DNA from 2 places in the Pseudomonas sp. G3-19 genome. Region 1 is predicted to be linked to the other one. Evidence: riboswitches for the same ligand, from Rfam matches in the RefSeq annotation. Region 1 holds a riboswitch; the other holds the start of a gene.

What was found. Region 1 has a riboswitch for cobalamin ahead of cobW (cobalamin biosynthesis protein CobW). Riboswitches for the same ligand answer to the same signal wherever they lie in the genome.
Region 2: linked by a shared signal. The riboswitch ahead of cobO (cob(I)yrinic acid a,c-diamide adenosyltransferase) and the one ahead of cobW (cobalamin biosynthesis protein CobW) in region 1 are both predicted to bind cobalamin.

The regions. Positions count from the first base shown of each region.
Region 1 is NZ_JBMPIQ010000003.1:1,438,582-1,450,819, forward strand. It holds gene ACOYXI_RS06620 (vWA domain-containing protein) at 1-251, opposite strand, end outside; gene ACOYXI_RS06625 (ATP-binding protein) at 179-1,177, opposite strand; gene cobN (cobaltochelatase subunit CobN) at 1,321-5,169, opposite strand; gene cobW (cobalamin biosynthesis protein CobW) at 5,173-6,243, opposite strand; cobalamin riboswitch at 6,342-6,554, opposite strand; cobalamin riboswitch at 7,567-7,788, shown strand; gene ACOYXI_RS06640 (CbtB domain-containing protein) at 7,912-8,109, shown strand; gene ACOYXI_RS06645 (CbtA family protein) at 8,121-8,819, shown strand; gene ACOYXI_RS06650 (cobalamin biosynthesis protein) at 8,816-9,229, shown strand; gene cobM (precorrin-4 C(11)-methyltransferase) at 9,311-10,057, shown strand; gene nfuA (Fe-S biogenesis protein NfuA) at 10,259-10,843, opposite strand; partial or broken gene ACOYXI_RS06665 (acyltransferase family protein) at 10,901-11,927, opposite strand; gene ACOYXI_RS06670 (fatty acid cis/trans isomerase) at 12,112-12,238, opposite strand, start outside.
Region 2 is NZ_JBMPIQ010000003.1:6,070,909-6,083,146, forward strand. It holds gene ACOYXI_RS27680 (DUF3108 domain-containing protein) at 1-299, opposite strand, end outside; gene purN (phosphoribosylglycinamide formyltransferase) at 308-958, opposite strand; gene purM (phosphoribosylformylglycinamidine cyclo-ligase) at 958-2,016, opposite strand; gene ACOYXI_RS27695 (DUF2066 domain-containing protein) at 2,391-3,449, shown strand; gene ACOYXI_RS27700 (AI-2E family transporter) at 3,481-4,554, shown strand; gene hda (DnaA regulatory inactivator Hda) at 4,774-5,478, shown strand; gene ACOYXI_RS27710 (C40 family peptidase) at 5,704-6,318, shown strand; gene ACOYXI_RS27715 (C40 family peptidase) at 6,539-7,075, shown strand; gene ACOYXI_RS27720 (PQQ-dependent sugar dehydrogenase) at 7,205-8,518, opposite strand; gene ACOYXI_RS27725 (hypothetical protein) at 8,585-9,169, opposite strand; cobalamin riboswitch at 9,334-9,563, shown strand; gene cobO (cob(I)yrinic acid a,c-diamide adenosyltransferase) at 9,645-10,256, shown strand; gene ACOYXI_RS27735 (cobyrinate a,c-diamide synthase) at 10,253-11,635, shown strand; gene bluB (5,6-dimethylbenzimidazole synthase) at 11,632-12,238, shown strand, end outside.

The DNA of each region.
Region 1 (12,238 bases):
CGAGTGCGCAACTGGAACTGCAAGTCCTCACGGGTTTGCGGACGGCCGTTGAGCAGCGTGCCCGGCCAGTTCACCAGGCCGCTGCGCGCGGCGTGGCGCTGGCCTTGGCGTCCATGATCAAGGCGTCCGGCGTGAGGTCTGGCATTCGCCCCCGCGGCGGATCGGGGACGAATGCCGGTTACTTTTTTGGCCAGCTCGGCACTTCGCGACGAGCGCCAGTGGCCAGTGCCGGGGCGGGCATATCGCCCCACTGGCCCTGCCCTTCGCTCGGTTCGGCCTGGCTACTGGCCGGGTTCTGCGCGGGTGGCTGAGGGCTGGAAGAAGAGGATTCGCGACGGCGATGCCGCAGGGCAAATTCCGCCACGGCGTCGATGTCCTGCTCGGCAATCGCTGCAGCGCCGCGCCATGCTGCGTGCGCACGGGCCGCCCGCAGCCAGACCAGATCGGCACGCAAGCCATCGACACCCGCCGCAAAACAACGCTCGGTGATGTTCGCCAACGCGTCGTCGTCCAGCGCAATGCTCGCCAAGGCGATGCGCGCCTGTTCACAGCGTTCGCGCAGCGCTTGCTGCTGTGCTTCCCACTGCGCGCAGAACGCCTGTGGATCGCTGTCAAAATCCAGGCGGCGGCGGATGATCTGCCCGCGTTCGGTTGGCGCGGTGTGGCCGCTGAGGGCGACGTTCAGGCCGAAACGGTCAAGCAGCTGTGGCCGCAATTCGCCCTCTTCCGGGTTCATCGTGCCGATCAATACAAATCGCGCCGAATGCCGATGGGAAATACCGTCGCGCTCGATCAGGTTGGTGCCACTGGCTGCCACATCGAGCAGCAGATCCACCAGATGATCCGGCAGCAAATTCACTTCATCGACGTAGAGCACACCGCCGTCAGCCTTGGCCAAAACCCCGGGAGAAAACTGCGCACGACCCGCGCTCAGCGCCGCGTCGAGATCGAGGGTGCCGACCAGACGTTCTTCGGTGGCACCCAATGGCAGCGTGACGAATTGACCGCTGGCGAGCAGATCGGCCAAGCCACGGGCCAGGGTCGATTTGGCCATGCCGCGCGGGCCTTCGATCAGCACGCCACCGATTTTCGGGTCGATGGCGGTCAGGCACAGCGCGAGTTTCAGGTCATCGGCGCCGACCACGGCGGAGAGCGGGAAATGCGGGGTGTCGGTCATCTTCGGTACTCGGTCATGGTCGGTGTGAATTCATTTCAATGTAGGAGTGAGCCTGCTCGCGATAGCGGTGGGTCAGCGACAAATAGGTTGGCTGATACACCGCTATCGCGAGCAGGCTCACTCCTACAAAATGTTGTGGTATGTCAGGTGTCTTCTTCTATATCCAGCAGCAGGTTTTCCAGTGCTTCTTTATACACGCCGGGTTCCTGCCACATCCCGCGCTGCTGCGCTTCCAGCATGCGCTCGGTCATGTCGCGCAGGGCATGCGGATTGTGCTCGCGGACAAAATCGCGGGTCGCCGGATCGAGCAGATAGGCATCGGCCAGCAACGCGTACTGATGATCGTCGATCAGTTGCGTGGTGGCGTCGAAAGCGAACAGGTTATCGACTGTCGCCGCCAGTTCGAAGGCACCTTTATAGCCATGACGCTTGACCCCGTCGATCCATTTCGGATTGGCCGCCCGCGAGCGGATCACCCGGTTCAGCTCTTCTTTCAGGGTACGGATTATCGGCAGATCCGGCTGGCTGTGATCGCCGTGATAACTCGCCGCCGCTTCGCCGCGCAGGGTTTCCACCGCCGCGAGCATGCCGCCCTGAAACTGGTAATAGTCGTTGGAATCGAGCAAGTCGTGCTCGCGATTGTCCTGGTTCTGTAGCACCGCTTGCACCTGACTCAGACGCTGGACGAACTGCTCGCGGGCGGCGGTGCCTTCGTCCGCCCCGCCGTAAGCGTAGGCGCCCCAGTTCAGGTAGACCTCGGCCAGATCCTCGCGGGTCTGCCACAGGCGACCGTCGATGGCGCCCTGTACGCCCGCGCCATAGGCTCCGGGTTTGGCGCCGAAGATCCGCCAGCCGGCCTGGCGCCGCGCCGCGTCGGCATCCAGCCCCGATTGCAGCAGCGCCTCACGCTCGGCGCGGACTTTGGCGGCCAGCGGATTGAGGTCATCCGGCTCGTCCAGCGCCGCTACCGCTTGCACGGCCGCGTCGAACAGCCGAATCAAATTGGCAAAGGCATCGCGGAAGAAGCCCGAGACCCGCAGCGTGACATCGACTCGTGGCCGGTCGAGCAGGCTCAGCGGCAGAATTTCGAAGTCATCAACGCGCTGACTGCCGGTGGCCCAGACCGGACGCACGCCCATCAACGCCATGGCCTGGGCGATGTCGTCACCGCCAGTGCGCATGGTCGCCGTGCCCCACACCGATAAACCGAGCTGGCGCAGGTGATCGCCGTGATCCTGCAAGTGGCGCTCGAGAATCAAGGTGGCGGACTGGAAACCAATGCGCCACGCGGTAGTGGTCGGCAGGTTGCGCACATCCACCGAGTAGAAGTTGCGCCCGGTGGGCAACACGTCGAGACGGCCACGACTGGGCGCGCCGCTTGGGCCGGCGGGGACGAAGCGACCGTTGAGGGCGTCGAGCAGACCGCGCATTTCGGCGGGGCCGCAGGCGTCGAGGCGTGGGGCGACGACTTCGCGCAGGCTATCAATGATTGCCCTCACTTCAGCCCCCCTCGGTTCCTGTAGGAGTGAGCCTGCTCGCGATGGCGTCAGGTCAGACAATTCAGTGTTGAATGACACACCGCTATCGCGAGCAGGCTCACTCCTACAAAGGGCGTGCACTGTTTCGGAGATCAGTTGGGTGGCGAATAGCTCAAGGCGTTCGCGGGTATCACCGGCGCTGCGCCAGACTTCGTCGCTGACGCTCTGCAGCTCCGCCGGGCGCGGGCCGTTCCACGGTTCGGCAAGTGCGCAATCCAGCGGATCAAACCCCAGCTCAAACGCCTTCGCCAACGCCCGCAGCAGACTCGACTGCGCACCCTTGCCGTCGCCACGCGGAATGCGCAGCAGCGCCAGCAGCGTGTCGATGCGCAAACGCCCGGTCGGCGATTCGCCAAAGATGTGCAGGCCATCGCGGATCTGCGATTCCTTCAGGTCACACAGGTAGGTGTCCAGACGCGGCAACCAGATCGCTGCGTCGGCGTCGCTGTCCAGACCGGCGTCGAGTTGCAGTTCGCGGTCGATCTGCGTCTCGCGCACCAGTTGCAGGATGTCACGCTGCAGTTCGCGCGCGCGGCGCGGGTCGAGCAGTTGGGCTTCGTAATATTCGTCGGCCAGTAGCTCCAGGTTGCGCAGCGGGCCGTAGGTTTCGGCACGGGTCAGCGGCGGCATCAGGTGGTCGATGATCACCGCTTGCGTGCGCCGCTTGGCCTGGGCGCCCTCGCCCGGGTCGTTGACGATAAACGGATAAATGTTCGGCAGCGGCCCGAGCAATGCGTCGGGCCAGCAATTTTCCGAAAGGCCGACGCCCTTGCCCGGCAACCATTCGAGGTTGCCATGCTTGCCGACGTGAATCACTGCGTGTGCACCGTAGGTGTTGCGCAGCCAGAAATAGAACGCCAGATAGCCGTGCGGCGGCACCAGATCCGGGTCGTGGTACACCGCGCTCGGGTCGACCTGATAACCGCGCGCCGGTTGAATGCCGACGAAGGTCAGGCCAAAACGCAGACCGGCGATCATCATCCGTCCGTCACGGCACATCGGATCGTTTTGCGGCGCGCCCCAGCGTTCCAGCACTGCCGCGCGATTGGCTTGCGGCAGCGCGTTGAACATCGCCAGATAGGCGTCCATCGCCAGGCTTTGCTGGCACGGACGCAGGTCGATGCTGTCGAGGTCGTTGCTGACGCCGCCGAGCAATTGCTGGATTAACGCGGTGCCGCTGTCCGGCAACTCCGCCGTCAGCGGGAAGCCTTCCGCCTGCAACGCGCGCAGGATATTCAATGCCGCCGCCGGCGTATCGAGACCGACGCCATTGCCGATTCGACCATCGCGGGTCGGGTAGTTGGCGAGGATCAGCGCGATGCGTTTTTCCGCGTTCGGCAGCCGCGCCAGATCGCTCCAGCGCCGCGCCAGTTCAGCGACGAAATCCATGCGTTCGGGTTGCGCCCGGTAGCAGACCACGTCGGACTGGCTGCGCTCGCTGCGCCAGGCCAGATCCTTGAAGCTGATCGGCCGGCTGATGATGCGCCCGTCGAGTTCCGGCAAGGCGATGTGCATTGCCAGATCTCGCGGGCCAAGGCCCTGCTCGCTGTCGCGCCAACCGGGCTCGTTGTCCTGAGCGCAGATCGCCTGAATCACCGGAATATTGCGCCGGAACGGGCGCAGATGCGGGGCTTCTGGACTGGACTGCGCGAAACCGGTGGTGTTGAGAATCACCGCCGCCTCAACCTCGTCCAGCCAGTCCTCGACCACGCTCAGACAGCCGGGTTCTTTCAGGCTGGCGACGGCGATCGGCAACGGATTGAGCCCCGCCGCCTGCAAGCGCTGGCAGAACACATCGATGAATGCGGTGTTCGCCGCTTGCAAATGCGAGCGATAAAACAACACCGCCGCGACCGGTTGACCGGGCAGCCATTCGGCTTGCCAGTCGCTCAGTGCGGCGGTGTTTTTCTGTGGCTGGTAAATCGCCGTACGCGGCAGCGCTTGCGGCTCACCCCAGGCGTAGTCGCGCGCCAGCCAGCGGTTGGCCAGGCAATGGAAGAAGTCCAGCGCATTGCCCATGCCACCCTGACGCAAGAACTGCCAGAGACGGTCGCGATCTTCGGCGGGCACGGTGCTCAGGTCGCTGAGTTCCGGGTCGGGACGATCATCGCCCGGCACCAGAATCACCTGCACCCCGCGCTCGGACAACTCCACCAGACGCTCGACGCCATAACGCCAATAAGCGATGCCGCCGTGCAGCGAAATCAGAATGACCTTGGCGTGCCGCAACACCTCATCGACATACAGATCGACCGAGGCGTGATTCTGCACCTGCATCGGATTGGCCAGGCGCAGGCTCGGGTAATCCTCGGGCAATTGCTGCGCCGCTTCGGCGAGCAGCGCCAGGCTGGAGTCGCCGCTGCACAGGATCACCAGCTCGGCGGGGGTTTGTCCAAGGTCGGCAATGTTGTCATCCGACACGAAACCGCCGGGCTGGGTCCTGAGCAGGTGCATGGCTTAAACGCTGAGCGCGGCGCGCAGTTGCGCTTCGAGTTGCGCAGCGTCGAGTTCCTGACCGATCAGCACCAGACGGGTGACGCGCGCTTCGTCAGCGCCCCACTGGCGGTCGAAGTGCTTGTCGAAACGCGTGCCCACGCCCTGAATCAACAGGCGCATCGGCTTGTTCGGAATCGCCGCGAAGCCCTTCACGCGCAGAATGCCGTGCTGCACAACCAGTTGCGTCAGCGCGTCGAGCAGCAGGCTTTCGTCGGCTTGCGGCAGTTCGATCGAGATCGAATCAAAGGCGTCGTGATCGTGGTCATCGTGGTCGTCATCACCGTCGTGGTGGTGATCGTGATGGCTGTGGCGGCTGTCGATATGTTCTTCGGATCCGGCACCGAGGCCGATCAGCACGTCCAGCGGCAGGCGACCGTTGCTGGCTTCGATGATTTTCACCGCTGGCGGCAGTTCTTCGGCGACTTCGGCGCGAACGCGAGCCAGATCTTCGGCGCTGGTCTGGTCGGCCTTGTTGAGGATCACCAGATCGGCGCTGGCCAGTTGGTCGGCGAACAGCTCATGAAGTGGCGATTCGTGATCCAGGTTCGGATCGAGTTTGCGCTGGGCATCGACCTGATCGGGGAACGCGGCGAAGGTGCCAGCGGCCACGGCCGGGCTGTCGACCACGGTGATCACCGCATCCACGGTGCAGGCGCTGCGGATTTCCGGCCACTGGAAGGCTTGTACCAGCGGTTTTGGCAGGGCCAGACCGGACGTCTCGATCAGGATGTGATCGAGGTCACCGCGCCGGGCGACCAGTTCACGCATCACCGGGAAGAACTCTTCCTGCACCGTGCAGCACAGGCAACCGTTGGCCAGTTCGTAGACGCGGCCAGTGGCTTCTTCTTCGGTGCAGCCGATGGTGCATTGCTTGAGGATCTCACCGTCGATGCCCAGTTCGCCGAACTCGTTGACGATCACCGCGATGCGACGGCCCTGAGCGTTGTCGAGCATGTGTCGCAGCAAGGTGGTTTTGCCCGAGCCGAGGAAACCGGTGACGATGGTGACGGGGAGTTTGGCCAGTGTTTTCATCGGATGCCCTTTGGCAAGGTGGCGGGCATACGGGACGAGATCCGCTGCGAACGTGCGCGCGGAAGAATTCGCCACCGGATCACCCCGCCCGGTTGTAGTGAGAAATCTGTGACGAGGCAGGTCTCCTGGCTGACGGTGTTCGGGCCTTGGGCCCGGCGTTCGCTGCGCCTTCCCGCGGGCTCAGTGGATTGAGCTGGCAGTGGCGTGGCAACGAACTTCACCGTTCACAGTTGCGGGGGCAGCCGCGGCTTTGACCGCGTTCCCTTCTTAGCTTCGGCGTGGGCCGAAGAACCTCGAAAGCGCAAGGCTACGCATGGCTTGAGGATGGGTCAATGCTTTGGTTTTTTTTGGATTGGGGGCATATCCGTTGCTGCGGGGGTTGCCGCTGGCGGTTTCGCTCTTACAGCGAGTCACTTTTTCCAAACGCTGGGTTTGAGGTTTGGGATTTGGGATTTGGGGTTTGGGGGGCATATCCGTTTCTTCGGGTGTTGCCTCTGGCGGTTTCGCTCTTACAGCGAGTCACCTTTTCCAAACGCCGAAAAGGTAACCCAAAAGGCTTTGCCCCGGCGTACGGCACTTCGCTTAGGCTCAGTGTTCCCTCGCTACGGTGTCCATCCGGGGGCATCGCCTACGGTTTGCTTCGCTGCACCTCCTCTCGATGTATGCGGCTTCGCCGCATGGCGCTGCGCGCCTTCCCCCTGATGGACACCTACGCTCGGCCTGCCGAAGGGGCAGAAGATCAAAAGCCACATCAAAAGCCAGAGCCAAAGCCAAAGCCAAAGCCAAAGCCAAAGCCAAAGCCAAAGCCAAAGCCAAAGCCAAAGCAGATCAAAAGATCGCAGCCTTCGGCAGCTCCTACACGGGAGTGGGTGTATTCAGTTAGAGATTGGTCGGCTGTCAGGCCGCCTTCGCGAGCAAGCCCGCTCCCACAGTTTAGATTGTGTACAGCCCCATGCGGCGCAGCCGCCCCACTCAACACAATGAGCGTTAGCTCGAGTACCGCTTTTGATCTGAGGGCCCGTTCGGCAGGCTGAGGTGGAGGGGTTTATCCGGGGGTGGGAGCGTAGCCGACCGTTTGGCGCAGCCAAACACAGCGAGAGGAGGTGCAGCGAAGCAAACCGTAGGCGCTGCCCCCCGGATGAATCCCGGAGCGAAGGAACCCGAGCCTAAGCGAGGGCCGAACGTCAGGGCATAGACCTTTTGGTTACTTTTGGGGCGTTTGCCAAAAGTGACCCGCCGTAAGGGCGGAACCCTAAGTGGCCGTTACCGCAGCAACGGATATGCCCCCAATCCCAATTGACTCAAATCCTCCCCTCATGGTCTCCTACACAACTTGTTACGGGTGCCCTTCACAGGGTGAAACGGGAAACCGGTGAATCATGTGCTTTACTCAAAGCCATGTCAGTCCGGTGCTGCCCCCGCAACGGTAAGCGAGCGAAGCGTCAGATCCACTGTGCCAATGCGGCATGGGAAGGTGACGCTTGCAGGTCGGCCAGACGCCAACCCCTCGTGAGCCCGGAGACCGGCCCGCAACACACAGTGCGCAGTTTGCGTCGCTGAACATAACAAACCCGCGGTGGGCGGGCGCTGTTCGAACCGTTGCGTGCCCGACTCGCAGGGGTTTTCATGCGCTCTATATCACCCGCTGACACTCCAGAGGGAAGCGCCATGTCGATCATCAGCAGCACCGGCAGCAACACCGACAAAATCTCCAGCATCGCCACCTTGAGCCAACGCCTGGCCGCCGCGATTTTCGCGTCGATCCTGGGTGCCGGCCTCGTTTACTTCGCCGGTTTCTCGCACATCGAAGCGGTGCACAACGCCGCTCACGATACCCGCCACAGCGCCGCCTTCCCGTGCCACTGAGACCTGCCGACATGATCAAGCGTATCGCGCAAACCGCAGGCTTCACCGGCCTGCTGGCCGCCCTGCTGCTGACGTTGCTGCAAAGCTTCTGGGTCTCGCCACTGATTCTGCAGGCCGAAACCTTCGAGAAGTCCGAACCGGTGGCCGTTCACGAACACGCCGCCGGCACGGCCGCACACACCCATGACGCCGAAGCCTGGGAGCCGGAAGACGGCTGGCAACGCGTGGTCTCGACCACCGGCGGCAACCTGGTGGTGGCGGTCGGTTTCGCACTGATGCTCGCTGGCCTGTACACCCTGCGTGCACCGACCAAAACCTCGCAAGGCCTGCTCTGGGGCCTGGCCGGTTACGCGACCTTCGTCCTCGCGCCGACCCTGGGCCTGCCGCCTGAACTGCCGGGCACCGCTGCAGCCGATCTGGCGTCGCGGCAAACCTGGTGGATCGGCACCGCCGCTTCCACCGCTGTTGGCCTGGCGTTGATTGTGTTCAGCCGCCACTGGCTGATGAAGCTGCTGGGCGTGGCGATCCTCGCCGTGCCGCACGTGATCGGCGCGCCACAACCGGAAGTGCATTCGATGCTCGCCCCGGAGGCGCTGGAAGCCCAGTTCAAAATCGCTTCGCAGTTGACCAACGTGGCGTTCTGGCTGGCCCTGGGCCTGATCAGCGCCTGGTTGTTCCGCCGCAAAAGCGATGGTCAATACCACGCATGACCGATGACCGCGCAGCGCCGACCTTTGTGGTCGGCCTGGGCTGCCAGCGCGGCTGCCCGGTCAGCACGCTGCGCGCGCTACTCGATCAAGCGTTGCAGGCGCATCGTATAGAACTTGAAGCGGTCAAGGCCTTGGCCAGCATCGATCTTAAACGCGATGAACCCGGCCTGCAGGAACTGGCCAGTCAACTGGCGTTGCCGCTGTTGTATTTCAGCAGCGACGAACTGGCCAGTTATCAGCAACGCCTGAGCCACCATTCGCAGATCGCCTATGAGCGCACTGGCTGCTACGGCGTGGCGGAAAGTGCCGCCCTGGCCCTTGCCGAGCAGTTGATTCAGGCACCGGCAAAACTGCTGATTTCCCGGCAAAAATACGCTCAGGCAACCTTGGCATTGGCCGGCGCTGCGTAAATTCCCGATAATCCCCCCGTTTGATCATGAGCAATCTTCATCTGAAGCGTTGCCCTGCCCCGTTTTTCACAGGATTTCTTCATGACCGTCTACTTCATTGGCGCCGGCCCCGGCGACCCGGAATTGATCACTGTCAAAGGTCAGCGGCTGATCCGCAGTTGCCCGGTGATCATCTACGCAGGCTCGCTGGTACCGGCTGCGGTGCTGGAGGGGCATCAGGCTGAAACCGTGGTCAACAGCGCCGAATTGCATCTGGAGCAGATCATTGAACTGATCAAATCCGCCCATGCCAAGGGCCAGAACGTAGCGCGGGTGCATTCCGGCGATCCGAGCCTGTATGGCGCGATTGGCGAGCAGATTCGTTATCTGCGCGAGCTGAATATTCCGTTCGAGATCATTCCCGGCGTCACCGCGACCGCAGCGTGTGCGGCGTTGCTTGGCACAGAACTGACACTGCCGGACGTGTCGCAGAGCGTGATTCTGACCCGCTACGCGGACAAGACCGCAATGCCGGCGGGTGAGGAGTTGAGCAGTCTGGCGCAGCATGGCGCGACCATGGCGATTCATCTGGGGGTCAATCATCTGCAGAAAATCATCGCCGAACTGCTGCCGCATTACGGCGCGGATTGCCCGATTGCGGTGATTCACCGGGCGACGTGGCCGGATCAGGACTGGGTGGTGGGGACGCTGGAAGATATTGCCGAGAAGGTTGCGGCCAAGGGGTTTCGGCGTACGGCGTTGATTCTGGTGGGACGGGTGTTGGGCAGTGAGGTGTTTAGCGAGTCGTCGCTGTATCGCGCGGGGCATGCGCACCTCTACAGACCCTGAATCATATGGGATGGGGTGCCAACCTGTGGCGAGGGGATTTATCCCCGATGAACTGCGCAGCAGTTCCTTTTCTGGGGCTGCTTCGCAACCCATCGGGGATAAATCCCCTCGCCACACAATAAACAGGCACTCATTAATCAAGTGCATAAAAAAACGGCGCTCACGGGGCGCCGTTTTTCGTGTTCGCAGTGAACACCTTACTCAGTAGTAGGCGTTTTCTTTCTGCGTGTGGTCGGTCACGTCGCGCACACCTTTGAGCTCTGGAATACGCTCGAGCAAGGTGCGTTCGATGCCTTCCTTCAGGGTCACGTCGGCCTGGCCGCAGCCCTGGCAGCCGCCGCCGAACTGCAGCACGGCAATGCCGTCCTCGACCACATCGATCAGGCTGACCTGACCGCCGTGGCTGGCCAGCCCCGGGTTGATTTCGGTTTGCAGATAGTAATTGATGCGCTCGTTGACCGGGCTGTCGGCATTGACCATCGGGACTTTGGCGTTTGGCGCCTTGATGGTCAGTTGGCCGCCCATGCGGTCGGTGGCGTAATCGACGACGGCGTCGTCAAGGAACGCTTCGCTGAACGAATCGATATAGGCTGTGAAGCTTTTCAGCCCCAGCGCGGTATCTTCAGGTTTTTCTTCGCCCGGCTTGCAGTAGGCAATGCAGGTTTCGGCGTACTGGGTGCCAGGCTGGGTGATGAAGACGCGGATGCCGATGCCTGGAGTGTTCTGCTTGGAGAGCAGATCGGCCAGGTAATCGTGGGCGGCGTCGGTAATGGTAATAGCGGTCATGGAAACTCCTCGCAGGCTTGGGCGCAGTTTACGCCAATCATTGCGCCGGACAAAGTCCTAGTATTTTTGTCGGGAAAGATTCTCGACAGGTGCGCGCATCGGTTCGCCCTCGATCCGCGCTTTAAGCCACTGATAGCTGCGTTTTTCCACCCATTCGTAGCTCAACCATGACCCCACACCAATCGCCAGAGCGCAGACGATGAACATGCAGATACGGGTTGATTCCGTAGCGTCGCGCGATAAAACCACCAACCGACAACACCAACACGTGCATCAGATACACTGAATAGGAACAGTCACCGAGCCATTTCATCACCCGATTGCGCTCGACGTAGCGCTCCAGCGCCATGCAAGCCATCACCAGCACCGCGCTCGGCACGCCCCAGTTCAATAACCTTGGCGCCGGTGCCAGGTGATAGATCGCCATCATCGCAGCGCCCATCGCCAACAGCGGCAGCCACAGGCCGGCGCCAATCCAGCCCCGGCGATAGAGCACGCCAATGCCGATCCCCAGCAGAAACTCGTAGACGATGTCGGAACGGTAAAACTCGTTGAGCCAGCCGAACGCCTGACACACCGAAAACAGCAACGCGGCGACCACCAGCAAGCGCACCTGCCAGCGGAACACCAGCGCGCATGCAAACAACACATAGAAGAGCATTTCGTAGTTGAGCGTCCAGCCGACATTCAGCGTCGGATAAATCCCGTAACCGCCGGGGTTTTGCGCAGGAATGAATAACAGCGACGCGAGGAAATGCGCCCAGTCCACCGTCTGATCCGGCAACATTGGCCGGGCGAACAGCACCAGCAACGCCATCAACAGCGTGTACAGCCAGTACGCCGGGACAATGCGAAACAACCGATACAGCAGAAACCGCGCCGGAGGCAGCGCTTTGCTTTCGGTGGAGAGGAAAATCACCAGACCACTGATGACGAAGAAAACATCGACGCCGACTGCGCCCTTGTCGATGAAGAATTGCCCGACCGGGCCGCGCGCCTTGAAGTCGAAGAAAATCTGCATGAAGTGGTGACAGACCACCGTCCACGCGGCAAGCGCCCGCAGGGCCTGCACTGAAATCAACATGATCGGCTCCTGTCCACAACTCTCAAAACCACCGCCGACCCCTTGTAGGAGTGAGCCTGCTCGCGATGACGGCATGTCAGGCAACAACCATTCTGAATGGACTGACGCCATCGCGAGCAGGCTCACTCCTACAGGGAATGTGCGGTGTTGCTAAGAATTGGGACAGCAGGCCTGTATTAAACGATCAAAGATTCTGGTAGCGGTTCATGTCCAGCACGCCCTCTTCCACCGGATCGGTTTCGTGGAGGTATTGGCTCAGGTCGTGGAAATAGAACCAGAATTGCGGATGACTGCGGCGAATCCCCCAGCGT
Region 2 (12,238 bases), 4.6 Mb from region 1:
AGATCAGCCTTTTTTGCTTTGCCCAGACCACCACGTTCGAAGTGGTAGGACTGTGGCAGCAGGGTGTCCTTGTCCAGGGTCAGCGTGCTTTCTTCGGTCAGGCTGGCGATCATCATCGACGCTTTGAAGCTGAGTTTCCAGACGCCGTTGGCTTCCTTGGTCAGGCTGCGTTCGGCGGTGCCGCTCATGGGCAACTGTTTCCAGTCGGCGGTGTAGCTGGCGGAGAACGGTTGAAGGTCTGCCGCCTGCGCGAAAGGCAGGGCGAGCAGAGCGCAAGCGAAGAGCAGGGCGCGACGCATAAAATCTCCTAGTGTCGAATCAAGTGGCCGCTGGCCGCGAGTAACTGGCCATCCAGTAAAGCACCTTGCTCACCGAGTGCCAGTCGGCCTTCGGCAAACCAGCGTACAGCCATCGGATAGATCAGGTGTTCCTGGACATGCACTCGCTGCGCAAGTGTCTGCGGCGTGTCGTGCAACTCTACCGGTATTACTGCCTGTACGACCAGTGGTCCACCATCGAGTTCCTCGGTGACGAAGTGCACGGAGCAGCCGTGCTCCGCATCGCCGGCCTCGAGCGCGCGCTGATGAGTGTGTAACCCTTTGTATTTGGGCAGCAGCGACGGGTGGATATTGAGCAGACGACCCTGATAGTGGCGCACGAAATCAGCGCTGAGAATACGCATGAAGCCGGCCAGTACCACGAGTTTTGGTTTGAATTCGTCGATCAGTTCGATCAGGGCAGCATCGAAGGCCTCGCGACCTTCGAAAGCCTTGTGATCCAGCGAGCGGGTGGCGATACCCGCGTCACTGGCGCGTTGCAGGCCATAGGCGTCGGCGCGGTTGGAAATCACCGCAGCGATGCGGACCGGGCTGTCGCCGGTCCGCGTGCTGTCGATCAGAGCCTGCAAGTTACTGCCGGTGCCGGACAACAGCACCACGACATCACAGGTTGCGGACATTAATGAGCCTTAAGGTTCTGCAGATCAACCTGGGCAGCGCCTTCGGCAGCGGCAGCGATCTGGCCGATGACCCAAGGCTGTTCGCCGGCGTCACGCAGGGTGTTCAGGGCCACTTCAACGTGCTCCTGAGCCACGCAGATCACCATGCCCACGCCGCAGTTCAGTACGCGGTGCATTTCGGTCTCGTCGACGTTGCCTTTCTCTTGCAGCCAGTCGAAGACCGCCGGGCGAGTCCAGCTGGCCACGTCAACCACGGCCTGAGCGCCTTTTGGCAGAACGCGCGGAATGTTGTCCAGCAGGCCGCCACCGGTGATGTGGGCCATGGCTTTGACCGCGCCGGTGTCTTTGATCAGCTTGAGCAGCGGCTTCACGTAGATGCGGGTCGGGGCCATCAGCAGTTCGGTCAGTGGCTTGCCGTCGAGCTGAACGGTTTCAATGTCGGCACCCGACACTTCGATGATCTTGCGGATCAGCGAGTAGCCGTTGGAGTGCGGGCCGGACGATGGCAGGGCGATCAGCGCATCACCGGTGGCGACTTTCGAGCCGTCGATGATTTCGGCTTTTTCCACGACGCCGACGCAGAAGCCGGCCAGATCGTAGTCTTCGCCTTCGTACATGCCAGGCATTTCAGCGGTTTCGCCGCCGACCAGGGAGCAGCCAGCCAGTTCGCAGCCTGCACCGATACCGGTGACCACGGTGGCAGCTACGTCGACGTTCAGCTTGCCCGTGGCGTAGTAGTCGAGGAAGAACAGCGGTTCTGCGCCGCACACCACCAGATCGTTGACGCACATGGCGACCAGGTCCTGGCCGATGCTGTCATGCTTGTTCAGGTTCAGCGCCAGGCGCAGCTTGGTGCCGACGCCATCAGTACCGGAAACCAGCACCGGCTGTTTGTAACCGGCCGGGATCTCGCAGAGGGCGCCGAAACCGCCCAGGCCGCCCATGACTTCCGGGCGCGCAGTGCGCTTGGCGACGCTCTTGATGCGTTCGACCAATGCTTCACCGGCGTCGATGTCTACACCGGCGTCCTTGTAGCTCAGGGAGGGTTGCTTGCTCATGATCCAGGCCTTTAGGGGAGGGGATTCAGGGGTAACGACCGAGTTCAGCGGGAACATCGAAATCGAGAGGGCGATGGCCTTACGCGAATTTCGGGGTGCCCGGCTGTTGCCGGTCTGCGAAGGCGCGCGATTTTATCAGGCTTGAGGGGCAGCGGCCATCCTCGCGCCGACGGGCAGGGGCATAATCGACTGAAATTTTTTGCAATTGTGCCGGGCGGCTGCCTGTATAAGGTGTGCCGATTAACCGTCTATCGTTATCACTGTGCAAAAACTTACCGCTAGCGTGTGAATGTTTTGCGATGGCAGATTGTCACAGCCTTGCTTAACCGGTTCACGCGGCCTGTTCCAGCCGCTCCTGTCGACGGGAATTTTCCATGCGTTTTTGTAAATTGTTGGTTGTGGGTTGTTTGTCGTTGGTCAGCCTGGCGAGTCATGCCGAAAACCTCAAGGGTCTCTATCAAGTGCGCCAGCCGGTCAGCAGCCAGGCGCCGGAAGAGCGTGATCGCGCCACTCAGGCGGCACTGGATACGCTGGTGTTGCGCCTGACCGGTGACCCCAAGGCTCCGCAGAATCCGGGGCTGGCAGCGATTCGCAAGGATCCGCAGCAGATCATCAGTCAGTTCGGTTTCGATGCCGGGCCGCCGGAGGTGCTCAAGGTCGATTTCGATCCGGCCACCACCGAGCAGGCGCTGCGTCGCGCCGGGCTGTCATTGTGGGGGGCGAGTCGGCCGTCGATTCTGAGCTGGTGGCTGAACGATTCGACTGAAGGTTCGAGCCTGGTCGGCGACGGTCAGGCAGCGGCTGCACCATTGCGTTCTGCGGCTCAGCATCGCGGCTTGCCGCTGCGTCTGCCGCTAGCGGATCTGAGTGAGCAACTGGTGGCTACCGCGCCAGTGCTGGATGGCACCGATCCCGCGCCATTGCGCGGCGCTTCGGAGCGTTACGGCGCGGATGCGTTGCTGGCGGTACATGCGCACGAAGAGGGCGGGCAGTGGCAGGCCAAGTGGCATCTGTGGCTGGGCGATCAGAAAGAGGCCGGCAGTGTGCAGGGCGCCGATCAGGCTGCCGTGGCCGATGCCGTGATGCTGGCGGTGGCCGAGCGTCTGGCGCCGCGCTTTGTCGCCAAGCCTGGCGCTTCGGGCCAACAGACTCTGGAAGTGCAGGGCATGAATCTTGAGCATTACGCCACGCTGCTGCGGTTACTCGAACCCTTCGGTGTGCGTCTGCAAAGTGTCGATGGTGATCGCATCGTGTATCGGGTCAACGGCAGTGCCGATCAGTTGCGCTCGCAATTGTCGTTGGCGAAGTTGCAGGAGTTGCCGGCCGAAGCACCGACGCCAGTGGCAGCGCCGCAGCCAGCGGTGGCAGGTGCAGCGCCTGTTGCGGCTCAGGCGCCTGCACCGGTAGCGCCTTCGTTGCGGTTTCGCTGGTAAGTCTTTCCTTATATAGAAGCAGGAGTGATACATGGCCGATACGCGGCGTTGGTTCTGGCTCGGTGGGGTAGTCCTGCTTTGCGCGTTTGTGTGGTTGCTGCATCCGATCCTCACGCCGTTTCTGGTGGCGTTGCTGCTGGCGTATCTGTTCGATCCGCTGGTGGATCGGTTGGAGAAACTCGGTTTGTCGCGAACCTGGGGTGTGATCGCGGTGTTCGCCTTGTTCACTCTGATCGTCACCACGTTGCTGTTGGTGCTGGTGCCGATGCTTGCCAAGCAGTTGGTGCGTTTGTATGAGTTGGCGCCGCAAATGCTTGACTGGCTGCAGCACACGGCGCTGCCGTGGGCGCAATCGAAGCTGGGCCTGTCTGACGGCTTCTGGAAGTTCGACAAGGTCAAGGCGGCGATCAGCGAACACATGGGGCAGACCACTGACATCGTCGGTGTGGTGCTGAGTCAGGCGACGGCCTCGAGTCTGGCGCTGATCGGCTGGCTGGCGAATCTGGTGCTGATTCCAGTGGTGAGTTTTTATCTGCTGCGCGACTGGGACGTGATGATGGCCAAGATCCGCAGCCTGTTGCCGCGTGATCGTGAAGAAACCATCGTCTCGCTCGCCGGTGAGTGCCACGAAGTGCTCGGCGCTTTCGTGCGCGGGCAACTGCTGGTGATGCTGGCGCTGGGCGTGATCTACGCAGCGGGCCTGATGATTATTGGTCTGGAACTGGGGCTGTTGATCGGCCTGATCGCAGGCCTCGCGGCAATCGTGCCGTACATGGGTTTTGTGATCGGTATTGGCGCGGCGCTGATTGCCGGGCTGTTCCAGTTCGGTGGCGACCTGTACCCGATGATCGGCATCGTTGCGGTGTTCATGGTCGGGCAGGCGCTGGAAGGCATGGTGCTGACGCCGCTGCTGGTCGGCGACCGGATCGGCCTGCATCCGGTGGCGGTGATCTTCGCGATCCTGGCCGGCGGCGAGCTGTTCGGCTTTACCGGTGTGCTGCTGGCATTGCCGGTGGCGGCGGTGATCATGGTGCTGGTGCGTCACGTGCACGATTTGTACAAGGACTCGGATATTTACAGCGGGGCAGATGATCCCGAGTTGTAATCCGATCACGGGCGGCCCGGCATTGTGCCGGGTTGGCCCGTGTTTTGCGGCGGGGTGTTTCGATACCGCGTCAGAGAAACTGTCATAAAACCAGCGTGTTAACGCAAACCTTTGATTTTGCTTGGGGTCTGTCGCATTGTGCGCTCAGCTTCACGGGTATAAACTTCGCAAACTTTACACAGAGGCCACTAACGGTTCCTTGAGAACTGTTCAGTCAGCATGAAACCGATTCAGCTGCCCCTAGGTGTGCGTCTGCGTGACGACGCCACCTTCATAAACTACTACCCAGGCGCCAATGCCGCTGCACTCGGCTATGTCGAGCGCCTATGCGAAGCCGACGCCGGCTGGACCGAAAGCCTCATCTACCTGTGGGGCAAGCATGGGGTAGGGCGTACGCATCTTTTGCAGGCGGCATGTCTGCGTTTCGAGCAGATGGGTGAACCGGCGGTGTATCTGCCGCTGGCCGAGCTGATGGATCGTGGTGTCGAAATCCTCGACAACCTTGAGCAGTACGAACTGGTCTGCCTGGATGACTTGCAGGTGATTGCCGGCAAGCCGGACTGGGAAGAGGCGATGTTTCATCTGTTCAACCGCCTGCGTGACAGCGGTCGACGTTTGCTGATTGCCGCTTCAACCTCGCCGCGCGAGCTGCCGGTGAAGCTGGCTGACCTCAAATCGCGCCTGACCCTGGCGCTGATCTTCCAGATGCGTCCGCTCTCCGATGAAGACAAATTGCGTGCCCTGCAATTGCGCGCGTCGCGTCGCGGTCTGCATCTGACCGATGAAGTCGGGCACTTTATTCTGACTCGCGGCACCCGCAGCATGAGTGCATTGTTCGACCTGCTCGAACAGCTGGATCAGGCCTCGTTGCAGGCGCAACGCAAGCTGACGATTCCGTTCCTGAAAGAAACCCTTGGCTGGTAGCCAGCCCTTGAAATACGCGGCTTTGACCGCGTTTCGACATATTTCAGGCGCCAGAAAATCCGCGTTTCCGCAACGTATGCAGACCGCGTATCGAGTCAAATGGGCTTAAGCGCTTAGATGTAAACGAGAAACCGGGAAGTCACAAAAAGATCGATTGAATTTGCAAATGAGGCCGATAGCGGGCATAGTCTCGGCTTCTTTACAACTTCAGCCACGGTCGTGCCCATGCTAAATCGCTTCGCACCCCTCGTGCCTCTCGCACTCGTCACCCTGTTGTTCGGTTGCGCTGCTCATTCTCCAGTTCAAGAGCAGCCTCAGCAGGTTAAAAATTCTGCCACTGCCCAGTCTTCCGTTATTTACCAGGAAGAGCTGGACACCGAAAAAGAACTCTCGGACTTCAACAAGAAGCCGTACGAGCTCCCGGTTCTGGCCGACAGCATCCTTGAACGCGGCATGTCCCTGATCGGTACCCGTTACCGTTTCGGCGGTACCTCTGAAGCCGGCTTCGACTGCAGCGGTTTCATCGGTTATCTGTTCCGCGAAGAAGCCGGCATGAATCTGCCGCGCTCCACCCGTGAAATGATCAACGTCGATGCGCCTCTGGTCTCGCGCGGCAACCTTGAGCCGGGCGATCTGCTGTTCTTCGCCACCAATGGTCGTCGCGGTCGTGTGAGCCACGCCGGGATCTACCTGGGTGACAATCAGTTCATCCACTCCAGCAGTCGTCGCAGCGGCGGTGTTCGCATCGACAGCCTGGGTGACAGCTACTGGAGCAAGACCTTCATCGAAGCCAAGCGCGCCCTCGCGATGGCTCCGACCGTGGTCACCGCTCGCAAGTAATTCCCCCGTTGTCGCCACGTCCGTGGCGACAAAAACGGTGCCCGGCAAGGGAGTAGACCTAGACTTTACAAGGTGAAGTTAAAGTCTTACTTGAAGTTTGCCGCGTAGCCGCTAGAATCCTGTATCTATATTGATGGCAAACCGCCTGCGTGCTCCGCAGGCGGTTTTGTTTCTGTCCATTCGGCAGAGAAAGCCGCAGCCAGATCAGGATGTTCTGCTTATGACGATGTCGGCCCGCCTCACAGTGATTTTCTTCGCAGCGCTGCTCAGCGCCTGCGCCAGCCGCACTCCGCCGCCTGCTCCCGTGGTACGCGCCCCGGTGGTGTTCGGGCCTTCCCAGGCTTTTTCGCCGGCTGCTGAAGACGTGCTGTTTCGCGCGCTGGGCCTGGTTGGCACACCTTATCGCTGGGGCGGCAACACACCGGATTCCGGGTTCGATTGCAGTGGCCTGATCGGTTTCGTCTACCGCGATGCTGCCGGTATCTCTTTGCCGCGTTCGACGCGCGAGATGATCGTGATGCAGGCGCCGAATGTCGGCAAAGAGGGTTTGCAGACCGGCGACCTGATCTTCTTCGCCACCAATGGCGGCTCGCAGGTCAGCCATGCGGGAATCTACGTCGGCGAAGGGCGCTTCGTGCACGCGCCGGCCACCGGCGGCACGGTGAAGCTGGACAGTCTGTCGAAGGCGTACTGGCAGAAGGCGTACCTGAGTGCCAAGCGGGTGTTGCAGCCGGAGCATCTGGCGCATAACCCGTAAACGCTGAAAATCTAAATGTGGGAGCGGGCTTGCTCGCGAATGCGGTGTGTCATTCACCCATGATGTTGAATGACCTGACGCTTTCGCGAGCAAGCCCGCTCCCACATTTGTTATGTGTCGGGCCCTGATTTATTTAGCGGACGACACCCGCCACACCTTGTTCCCCACATCATCCGCCACCAGCAAACCACCTTGCTGGTCGATCACCACGCCCACCGGGCGGCCAAGTGCGTTTTCGTCCTTGTCGAGGAAACCGGTCAGCACATCCACCGGTGCTCCGTTCGGCTTGCCGGCGGCGAACGGTACGAAAATCACCTTGTAGCCACTGTGCGGTTTGCGGTTCCACGAGCCGTGCTGGCCGATGAAGGCGCCCTCCTTGAATTGCGCCGGCAGGCTGTTGCCATCGGCGAACGTCAGGCCCAGCGAGGCGGTGTGCGGGCCAACGGCGTAGTCCGGGGCGATGGCTTTGGCCACCAGATCCAGATTTTGCGGCTTAACTCGCACATCCACGTGCTGACCGTAATAGCTGAAGGGCCAGCCATAGAAGCCACCGTCCTTGACCGAGGTGATGTAGTCCGGCACCAGGTCACTGCCGATTTCGTCACGCTCATTGACCGCTGTCCACAGCGCGCCTGTCGTGGGCTCCCACGCCAGGCCGTTGGGGTTGCGGATGCCCGAGGCGAAGATCCGGTGGTTGCCGGTGGCGCGATCGACTTCCCAGATCGCGGCGCGACCTTCTTCTTTATCCAGACCATTCTCGCCGACGTTGCTGTTCGAGCCGACAGTGACGTACAGCTTGCTGCCGTCCTTGCTGGCGATGACGTTTTTGGTCCAGTGATGGTTCAGCGTGCCGCCCGGCAGATCGGTGACTTTGATCGGCTGCGTCTTGATCTCGGTCGCGCCGGATTCGTAGTGGAAGCGCAGCAGGCGATCGGTGTCAGCGACGTACAAATCGTTACCGACCAGGGTCATGCCAAACGGCGAATTGAGGTTTTGCAGAAACACCGTGCGGGTCTCGGCCACGCCGTCGTGGTCGGCGTCGCGCAACAGGGTGATGCGGTTCGGGCTCGGCACACCAGCGCCGGCCTTGCCCATGACTTTCTTCATCACCCAGCCACGAATGCCGCTGCTGTCGTCAGGCTTGGGCGGAGCGTTGGTTTCCGCCACCAGCACGTCACCGTTGGGCAGCACGTAGAGCCAGCGCGGATGATCGAGGCCTTCGGCGAATGCTGCGACCTGCGTGCCGGCTGCGGCGGTCGGTTTGCCGCCGGCGGGCCAGCCGATCGCCGGGGCGATGTTCACCGTCGGGATCAGGGTTTTGTTCGGTTCGGGCAGTTTCGGTGACGGGCCGGTGCCGTCGGAAACTTGCAGGCTGGAGGATTCACCACAGGCGGCGAGCCCTCCGGCGAGGGCGATGACGAGAGCGAGTTGGGTTTTGCGCATTACTGATCTTCCCTATGAATGCATGCCTAATCATAGAGGAGTGTGCGCACCCGATGGTTCAACCGCTCAACCGCGGGCCTCTTTGAACAGCACGGCGATGCCCGGGTGATAGTTGCCCGCTTCGCTGCGCAACTTGCGGTAGGCGTAGGGGAAATACCAGGCCACTGCGCAGCAATGTTCCTTTTGCAGGTCGTCGACCATGTCCTGCAACTCTTCGGGGCTGGCGCTGTGTTGGGCTTTTTGCGGGGCGACGAACAGGCAACCGAGCTTGAGGTCGCTGGCAAAACTGATGCGTTTGGCGTCGCTGGTGATGTCCAGCAGGGCCTGGGTCAGATTAAGGTTGTTGACCCGTGGCCAGCGCTGGGTGGCCTGAAGGTAGGCGCGGTCTTCGGCGCCGGCGATGAACAGATCGGCGCGGGCATTGCGTTCGCCTTCCTCGTTCTGCTTTCGGGTCGAGGTATCACAAAGTGTCACCAGCTCGGCCATCCAGGCTGCCGCGGAGAGCAAGCCGAGATTGGCTTTCTCGTCATGCCAGTAAGGGGTGTCGTTGTCGCCGCGTACAGCGTTGTAGCGGTCGATACAGTCAAACCAGCGTTCAAGCATCGGGCGCAGGAATTCCAGGCGCGGGTTGCTGATGATCATGCCTTGCATCGTCATCATCCTTATTGTTGTGATGTGCTTTTTCAATCAAAAGCATGGCTCTTTGATATCACTTGTCTCAGTGTGGCACAAGATTGGCGTCAGATAATTGATCGACGGCAGTTATTCGCCCGACGGCCCCCTCTTTAATTGACGCTCCACCCCCAACCCTCTAACCTTCGCGGCTTGTTTCAGGTGCTCTGTGACGCGTGTCGACAGAGTGAAACAGGGAAGCCGGTGAGGGTTGTCTTCAGGCGAAGCACGATCACGATCCCGGCGCTGCCCCCGCAACGGTAAATGAGTGAAAACTGTGCATTGAGCCACTGTGTCGACGACGCGGGAAGGCGCGCAGTCAGGCGATTCGCCGCTCATGAGCCCGGAGACCGGCCTGATCCATCCAGCGGCATCACGGTGGGCGATGCCAGGCTTTTTGCCGTCTATTCTTGTGCCTGCCCGCCGTTATCCAGCCTCAACGGAGAGCTCCCCCATGACCGATTCCCCCGAGCGCGACGAACGCCATCTGGCGCGTATGCAGCGCAAAAAAGCCGTGATCGACGAACGCATCGCCAATTCGCCTGACGAATGCGGTCTGGTGCTGGTGCTCACCGGCAATGGCAAAGGCAAAAGCAGCTCGGCGTTCGGCATGCTCGCCCGCGCCATGGGCCACGGCATGCAGTGCGGCGTGGTGCAGTTCATCAAAGGCCGCAACAGCACGGGCGAAGAACTGTTCTTCCGCCGTTTCCCCGAGCAAGTGCGCTTTCACGTGATGGGCGAGGGCTTCACCTGGGAAACCCAGGATCGCCAGCGTGACATCGCCGCCGCCGAAGCCGCGTGGGAAGTGTCCCGCGAGCTGCTGCGTGATCCGTCGATCGGCCTGGTGGTGCTGGACGAACTGAACATCGCCCTCAAGCACGGCTACCTCGATCTGGATCGAGTGCTCAGCGACTTGCAGGCGCGTCCGCCGATGCAGCACGTAATCGTCACCGGTCGCGCGGCCAAGCCGGAAATGATCGAGATGGGCGATACCGTCACCGAAATGGGCATGCTCAAACACGCCTTCCAGGCCGGCATCAAAGCGCAGAAAGGCGTCGAACTTTGAATCAACCACGTCACTGCCCGGCGGTACTGATCGCCGCGCCGGCCTCCGGTCAGGGCAAGACCACCGTCACTGCCGCGCTCGCTCGCTTGCATCGCAACCAGGGGCGCAAGGTGCGCGTGTTCAAGTGCGGCCCGGACTTCCTCGACCCGATGATTCTCGAGCGCGCCAGCGGTGCGCCGGTGTATCAACTGGACATGTGGATGGTCGGCGAGCAGGAAAGCCGCCGTCTGTTATGGGAAGCCGCCGCCGAAGCCGATCTGATCCTGATCGAAGGCGTGATGGGCCTGTTCGACGGCACGCCGTCCAGCGCTGATCTGGCGCGGCATTTTGGTGTGCCGGTGCTCGGCGTGATCGACGGCACCGCCATGGCCCAGACCTTCGGCGCCTTGGCGCTGGGGCTGGCGCGTTATCAGCCGGACCTGCCGTTTGCCGGCGTGCTGGCCAACCGTGTCGGCACTTTGCGTCATGCGCAATTGCTCGAAGGCAGCCTCACCGAAGGTTTGCGCTGGTACGGCGCGCTGTCCCGCGAGACCGGGATCGAGTTGCCGAGCCGCCATCTCGGCCTGGTGCAGGCCAGTGAACTGAATGACCTCGACCTGCGTCTCGACGCCGCCGCCGAAGCGCTGGCCAGCAGTTGCGAGGTAGCGCTGCCACCGGCCGTGGAGTTCGCCGCGCCTGAAATGATCAACGCTGAACCGCTGCTCGACGGCGTGCGCATTGCTGTCGCTCGCGATGAGGCCTTTGCCTTCACCTACGGCGCCAGTCTCGACCTGCTACGGGCGATGGGCGCCGAGTTGAGTTTCTTCTCGCCGATCCGCGATACGCAATTGCCCGAGACCGACAGTCTGTATCTGCCCGGCGGTTATCCGGAATTGCACCATGTCGCGCTATCGCAAAACGTGGCAATGCTCGATGCAATCCGTGCGCACCACGCCGCTGGTAAACCGCTGCTCGCCGAATGCGGCGGCATGCTCTATCTGCTCGACGCGTTGACCGATGTCGACGGCAATCGCGCCGAACTGGTCGGCCTGCTGCGCGGTGAGGCGGTGATGCAAAAACGTCTGGCGGCACTGGCACTGCAAGCGGTGGATCTGCCGGAGGGCTCGCTGCGTGGGCACACCTATCACCATTCCCTGACCAGCACCGAGCTGACGCCGATTGCCCGGGGCCTGAGCCCGAACGGCGGGCGTGGGGCCGAGGCGGTTTATCGGGAAGGGCGGATGACGGCGTCGTACGTGCATTTCTACTTTCCGTCGAATCCGACGGCGATTGCTGCATTGTTTGCGCCAGACCTCAAGGCCGCCTTCGCGAGCAAGCTCGCTCCCACATTGGATCACCTAACCCCTGTGGGAGCGGGCTTGCTCGCGAAGAGGCCATGAGCGACAACGCATACACTGAGGCCGAGCGCACAGCGATCTATAAAGCCATCGCCGAACGCCGCGACATGCGCCACTTCACCGGCGGTACGGTCGAACCGGAGCTGCTGCGCCGTCTGCTCGAAGCCGCGCATCAGGCGCCCAGCGTCGGTCTGATGCAGCCATGGCGTTTCATCCGCATCAGCGACCGCGCCTTGCGTGGGCAGATCCAGAACCTCGTCGAAGAAGAGCGCATCCGCACCGCCGAAGCTCTCGGCGAGCGCAGCGATGAGTTCATGAAGCTCAAGGTTGAAGGCATAAACGACTGTGCCGAAGTGTTGGTCGCAGCTCTGATGGACGATCGCGAAAAACACATTTTCGGCCGTCGCACGCTGCCGGAAATGGACATGGCCTCGCTGTCCTGCGCGATTCAGAACCTGTGGCTGGCGTCCCGTGCCGAAGGACTGGGCATGGGCTGGGTGTCGCTGTTCGAACCGCAGGCACTAGCCGATCTGCTGCAGTTGCCGGCCGGGGCCAAGCCGCTGGCAGTGTTGTGCCTGGGGCCGGTCAAGGAATTCTATCCGGCGCCGATGCTGGTACTCGAAGGGTGGGCGCAGTCGCGCCTGC